Regions from separate parts of the Robertmurraya beringensis genome, predicted to be linked through region 1. Evidence: predicted binding sites of a transcription regulator. Region 1 holds the regulator's gene; each other region holds the start of a gene.
What was found. The regulator Rex, encoded in region 1, represses fermentation and respiration genes when NADH is low (regulators of the CRP and FNR family bind a similar motif). The targets are predictions, from matches to a motif close to TTGTGAAATATTTCACAA.
Positions count from the first base shown of each region.

Region 2: a site for Rex is predicted at 1,389-1,406, ahead of ACFFHF_RS20210 (formate/nitrite transporter family protein). Genes of this name have one in related genera too.
Region 3: a site for Rex is predicted at 1,214-1,231, ahead of adhE (bifunctional acetaldehyde-CoA/alcohol dehydrogenase). Genes of this name have one in related genera too.

Region 1 covers NZ_JBHLUU010000101.1:24,263-26,466, forward strand. The annotation lists gene ACFFHF_RS14220 (CPBP family glutamic-type intramembrane protease) at 23-760, shown strand; gene ACFFHF_RS14225 (YdiK family protein) at 757-969, shown strand; gene ACFFHF_RS14230 (redox-sensing transcriptional repressor Rex) at 997-1,656, opposite strand; gene moaC (cyclic pyranopterin monophosphate synthase MoaC) at 1,684-2,178, opposite strand.
Region 2 covers NZ_JBHLUU010000122.1:56,911-59,114, reverse strand. The annotation lists gene ACFFHF_RS20225 (cold-inducible protein YdjO-related protein) at 1-74, opposite strand, end outside; gene ACFFHF_RS20220 (YjcZ family sporulation protein) at 117-230, opposite strand; gene ACFFHF_RS20215 (YjcZ family sporulation protein) at 263-370, opposite strand; gene ACFFHF_RS20210 (formate/nitrite transporter family protein) at 515-1,363, opposite strand; gene ACFFHF_RS20205 (helix-turn-helix domain-containing protein) at 1,720-2,204, shown strand, end outside.
Region 3 covers NZ_JBHLUU010000010.1:35,884-38,087, forward strand. The annotation lists gene adhE (bifunctional acetaldehyde-CoA/alcohol dehydrogenase) at 1-1,184, opposite strand, end outside; gene ACFFHF_RS01890 (hypothetical protein) at 1,295-1,522, opposite strand; gene ACFFHF_RS01895 (Dps family protein) at 1,801-2,204, opposite strand, start outside.

The DNA of each region.
Region 1 (2,204 bases):
TGGATGGAAAAGGAGACTTGTTTTGAAACGTGAATATTGGATTATATTAATTGCTTATATTGCTATGCAGCTTTCAAGCTTTATTGGTGTCCCTATCACCTCTCTGATACTAGAACTGATTGGTTTTGAAACCCATCACTCTCAAGGGTTCGCAGGGGTCACTTGGCTTGTCATAAGCTTTTCGCTCACACTTGTGATTGTCCTGATGTTGTTGCGTAATGAGATGGTAAACACAAATGAAGTAAGAAGCGGAGCCAGCTTAGGCCGATCGATCCTTTGGTCTATCACAGGTGTCTTTCTTGCCCTATTTGCCCAAGCCTTTGCTGCAAATATTGAACGTTTGATTGGTATTGATGTTGGTTCTGAAAATACGCAACAGATTCTACGCATCATTGAGTCCTTTCCTATTATGATTGTCGTGAGCTCAGTGATTGGTCCTATATTAGAAGAAATTGTTTTTCGTAAGATCATTTTTGGGGCTTTTTATAAGCGATTTAACTTTTTTCTATCAGCCTTGCTTAGCTCCGTTATTTTTTCTTTTGCCCATATGGAGCCGGAGCACACTCTACTTTATTCCGCAATGGGATTCACCTTTGCGTATTTGTATGTAAAAACCAATCGGATTCTCGTTCCGATCGTTGCTCACGTATCGATGAATACGTTCGTTGTTCTTGTGCAATCCGTATTTAAGGAAGACTTAGAAAAATTAATCAAACAAGCAGAACAAATGCAAAGCTTTATTGGAGGATTCTTCTTATGAGACAGTCACCTTTATTTTCAGGAATTATATACATCATCTTAGGTGCTCTGTTCACAGTGTTTGCCATACAGGACTTACAGCAAAATGGAGAGTGGGGCTTTTTCACCTACCTGCTTGTCTTGCTAGCGACCTTTGATATTGGTTCAGGCATTCGGATGATTCTTTTACATTTTAAAATTAAAGAGATCAAGAAAGAGCAAAAGAAATAGCCGCTCCACTAAGGGGCGGCTTACTGTTTATTCTTCTACCATTTCTTCATCCATTGAATAATGCTTTAAAAAGTACACCAGTGACTGTAACTCAATAGCCAGATCAATATGGTGAACCCTGATGGATGAGGGAACCGTTAATCGGGCCGGGGTAAAGTTTAAAATGCCTCTCACCGATCCTTGAACCATTCGATCGGTAATGGATTGTGCAACCGGTGCTGGAACCGTTAATATCGCGACCTGAATGTCTTCTTTTTCAATAACTTCTTCTAGATCATCCATATGGTAGACGGGCACTTCACCAATTTTTGTGCCTACCTTCTCTTCTATCACATCAAATGCAACCGCAATTTTGGTATTATTATTCTTTAAGAAGTTATAGTTTAAAAATGCTGTCCCAAGATTCCCGACCCCAATTAACGCAACCTTCGTTAATTCATCTTGGTCGAGTGTTTTACGGAAAAAGGATAATAAATAGTTTACATTGTAACCGTATCCCTTTTTACCTAAGGCTCCAAAGTATGAAAAATCTCTTCGGATTGTTGCAGAATCGACCTTCACCGCCTCACTTAGTTCAGCCGATGAAACGCGTTGCTTTCCTGATGAGTGTAAACTATTTAAAAAGCGATAATACAATGGTAGTCTTTTCGCCGTTGCTTGTGGGATTTTCATTGATTCATTACTCATCGTTCTTCCCCTACCTTCTACCTTTAACTAATATAGTCTCTCTTCTCTCTTAAAGTCACCGTTTTTACCACCTGTCTTTTCAACCAGGTATGTTTTCCCGATAACCATTCCTTTATCTACTGCTTTACACATATCATACACGGTAAGCGCGCAAACAGAAGCAGCTGTTAACGCTTCCATTTCTACACCTGTATTCCCTTTTGTCTTTACACTAGCAGAAATATGTAGAGTATGGCAATTGTTATCTGATTCCCAATCAAAAGAAATATCAACACCTGTGAGTGGAATAGGGTGACACATTGGAATAATATCCCATGTTTTTTTACTAGCCATAACAGCTGCAACCTGTGCGACTGCTAACACATCCCCCTTTTTCATTTGGTTATGTGTGATTCGATCATATATCTCTTGATTAACTGTGATACTAGAGTGGGCAATGGCCGTCCGTACCGTTTCGGGCTTATCACTCACATCTACCATTTTTGCTCTGCCTTCTTTATTAAAATGAGTGAACTCTGACATCTATTATACACCTCTTTCAAAATCAT
Region 2 (2,204 bases), on a different contig from region 1:
GAGATTCTTTCGTTCTTTTTATTTAGTATGTACAAATTATTATATTTTAAAAGTATTTTTTCCTGTGTATCCAAAAATAAACAACCTGCCCCTTCAAGCAGGTTGTTTATTTCTTCTTATAACCACGAAGCGCCTACAATGATTAATAAGATAAATAATACGACAATTAACACAAATCCTCCGTATCCATACCCACATCCACCATAACCATATCCGTAGTTATAGCCCATACCTTTCAACCCCTTTTATTATTAAAAACTAATTAATATCCCCATCCCACATATGCTGCTCCCACAATAATCAATAGGATGAACAAAACGACGATCAAAGCAAATCCACCGCCGTAGCCGAATCCAGCTTCTGCGCTCATTACTTCCACCTCCCATGACATCTATCGGCAGTATATGTGAGGCAAAGTTGTCCTGTATGGGCATTTTCACTAATTAGTAACCTCTTCATCATCAAAAAAAACCTCCTTGAACGATATCAAGGAGATTTTTCATCCGATAAATCCTTACAATTTAGCTACTCTCTTCTCTGAGACGGAGAAAGAAACTTCATTTTCTAGTACTTTCTTTTCTTTAACAACAGGCTTTTTATTTAGGTACACATATAAAGCTCCGACAAAAATACTTCCTCCAATTAAATTTCCAAGGGTTACAGGTATGATGTTATGGATTGCTGACCAAATGGTAATCGTTTCTGGATGTGGAACCATTAGAGCAATTCCAAATAGCGCCATATTTGCAATGCTGTGTTCATAGCCAGAGATAACAAAACCAAATACAAGTAAGAGGGTTAATAGGAGTTTTGCTACGTCACCTTTTACATGCATTGGTAACCAAATAGCTAAACATACCAGCCAGTTACAAAGGATGGCACGAAAAAAGATTTCTAATGTATGTCCGTGCATCTTATAACTTGCAACGTCCATCAAAAGTTCCGATTTGTCTGGTGATAAAAATAAGCCCGATAGCATAATCAGAAGAGAAAAAAACAATGCTCCAGCTAAATTGCCAAAGTAACAAGCCAGCCAGATTTGCAACGTCTCATACCAGGTAGTTTCCTTTCTTAACGTTCCGATGGTCATTGTCATTGCGTTACTAGTAAACAACTCCGCCCCACCGTAAATAATCATTACGAGAGCAGTCCCAAAGAAAATCGCTACCAACAGCATCGCAGATGGAGACCCGGCATCAAAGAAAAATTCTCCCGTTTTATACGATACCATGATTCCGAAACCAATATAGACTCCAGCAAGCATTGCTTTAATAAAGTAATGGAGTTTAGATGACATCCACGTATCTCTTTTTTTCTTAGCGTTTAATGCCGCTTCCTCAATAGGTGTAAGCTCATTATACATGTTCAGGATCCTTTCTCTTTTCAAAATGTGAAAAAAATCACAATATTTACTGTCATTTTACCCCTCATTCTCACTTTTGTTAATAGAAAAACTATTGAACGCTTCGTGACTATTTGTGAAACGGTTACATTACCCGTATTTCATCATTAAACTATTGAAAGCTAGGGTTTACACTATTTGAATATGTAAAACTCCCCTTTCACTGCTGTTACAAATATCACTATTATAAGAAATTATTAAGTTAAATGTGATTTCTGTCACAAAACGTTAACTCATTTTTAAGTAAACTATATTGACCAGTTACATAACATTCTTTTAAATAAAAATATATGGCCAACGCTTAAAGGAGGATACCGATGGTGATTCAAAAATATAAAGAAGAATTATCCTACGAACTTGGCGAATTATTAAAATCGGCTGAACGAATTGTACCTATAAAAAAAGGAAGCTATCTGTTTAAAGAAGGACAAGAAGCAAGAGAAATGTATATTATTTTATCAGGTAAGGTTCAAATTTCAAAAATGAACGCTGAAGGCAATGAGCTGAGTTTAAGACTTTGTAAGCATTATGATATTGTAGGAGAACTAACCTTATTTACTGTGGATCCAAGGTATATATTTAATGCCAAAATAATAGAAAATGGTGAAGTTGCAGCCATCAATATTACTGAACTTGAACATGCCTTTTTTAAAAATAGCCAGTTAGCTATTGAATTCCTTCGATGGATGAATGATCATATAAGAAAAACCACTACTAAGTTTCGTGATTTAGTGTTAAATGGAAAAAAAGGAGCACTCTATTCAACCATTATTAGGTTATGTAATAGTTATGGTGTATTAAG
Region 3 (2,204 bases), on a different contig from region 1:
AGTCCAAATTCCTTCATTACTTCTTCATTTGTTGAGTGAAGAACAGCTGAGTGACCAAGTCCACCGAATTCAAGCATTTCTTCAGCGCGTGTTAAACCTTCTTCCAAGCTGTTCACCTTGAAGCAAGCAAGAACTGGGCTTAGTTTTTCACGAGAAAGTGGAGATTCAGGTCCAACTGTCTTAAGTTCAGCAATAAGAATCTTTGTATCTTCAGGCACTTCTACTCCAGCAAGCTGTGCAATTTTAGCAGCAGGCATCCCTACGATCGTTGGGTTAACTGCACATGTATTTTCATTAATAACCAATGCCTCAACCTTTTTCTTTTCTGCATCGTTTAGGAAGTAGCACTTATTAGAAATTAGTTCTTTCTTCACTTCATTGTAGATTTCTTTATCAATAATAACCGCTTGTTCAGAAGCGCATATCATACCGTTGTCAAAAGTCTTAGATAGGATTAAGTCATTTACAGCACGCTTGATCTTTGCAGATTTTTCAATATAGCAAGGAACGTTACCGGCACCAACACCTAGAGCAGGCTTACCAGAGCTATAAGCTGATTTAACCATTCCAGGTCCACCCGTTGCTAAAATAAGTGAAATTCCAGGGTGCTTCATCAATGCTTGAGTAGCTGCTACAGATGGCTTTTCAACCCACTGAATACAGTTTTCAGGAGCACCAGCTTTAATCGCTGCATCGCGTACGACACGTGCGGCTTCACTGCTACATTTTTGTGCAGATGGATGGAAAGCAAAGATGATTGGGTTTCTTGTTTTGATAGCAATTAATGATTTGAACATTGTAGTTGATGTTGGATTTGTTACAGGTGTTACCCCAGCAACCACTCCAACTGGATCAGCGATTGTATAAACACCTTCATATTGGTTGTCATCGATAATTCCAACTGTTTTGTTATTTTTAATATTGTTGTAAACATATTCAGTTGCAAAAATATTTTTAATCATTTTATCTTCAAAAACTCCGCGGCCTGTTTCTTCTACCGCTAGTTTTGCTAAAGGCATATGTTGGTCAAGTCCAGCAAGAGCCATTTCCTTTACAATGCTATCAATCATTTCTTGTGTGAAACCTTGGAATTCCTTCAACGCTTTTTGACCTTTTGCAACTAACTCATCAATCATTTTTGCTACTTCTTGATTTTCAGTTAGCACTTTTTCTTCAACTGCCATGTTAAAGACCTCCGTTTAAACAATTTAGTTTGTGAAACATTTCACATTTGGTAGTAAAAAAATTTAACTTGATGTAGGGCAAGATGTATAGGTAAACGCCTAAATGGACGTTACGCGCAAACTGGATTTCTAGGGATCTTCTCGAAAGATATATCTGAAATATATTTAGAACAGCTCTTTACGATGACGACGTAGTTAACTGTCCAAATGAATGCAGGAAGGCTTTCATTTTCATTAAACATCATTGACTCGAATTCATCTCCGATAACTTCCTCAAAAACTTCTAGTGTGTAAGTCTCAGTGTCTGTAGAAAAGTTCTTCCATTCGCATACCATCATGTTTATCACCCCTAATGTTTTTCTTGAATTAAATATAACATACAAAAACAATAATAGTTTGTGAAATATTGAACAAAGTATGAACAATGATTTTATCTTTAAAACGATAAAAAATGACCGTAATTACAAGGATTATTAGTGAGAATGAAAAAAACACAATTATCATTTTGGAAACGCTTACAATATAAATGATATATTAATATAACTTTATTCGAATGAGGTTTTTGTTAAAAAAGAAAGTCAGCGACATTTGTCACTGACTTTCTCTTCTATTAATATTATTCTCCTAAGTAAGCAGTCAACATCCAAATATGTGTATCAAGTGACTCAATAAGTCCTGTTACCATATCGTTAGTAATGATGTCATGGTTTTCTTCAGCTAGATTAGCTAATGAAGAGAGTTCATCCTTAATTTGTTTGTAGTCTGCAACAAGAGCAGAAACCATTTCACTAGCTTTTGTTTCATTATTTGTCTCAATTAGAGTAGCTGTTTCTAAATATTCCTTCATAGTAGCTACTGGTTGTCCACCGATGGCTAATAATCGTTCTGCCAATTGATCAACTACTAAACCTGATTCATTATATAATTCCTCAAACTTGGCATGTAGGGTAAAGAATAAAGGACCTTTTACGTACCAATGGAAACGGTGAAGCTTCGTGTATAAAACATTCCAGTTTGCGA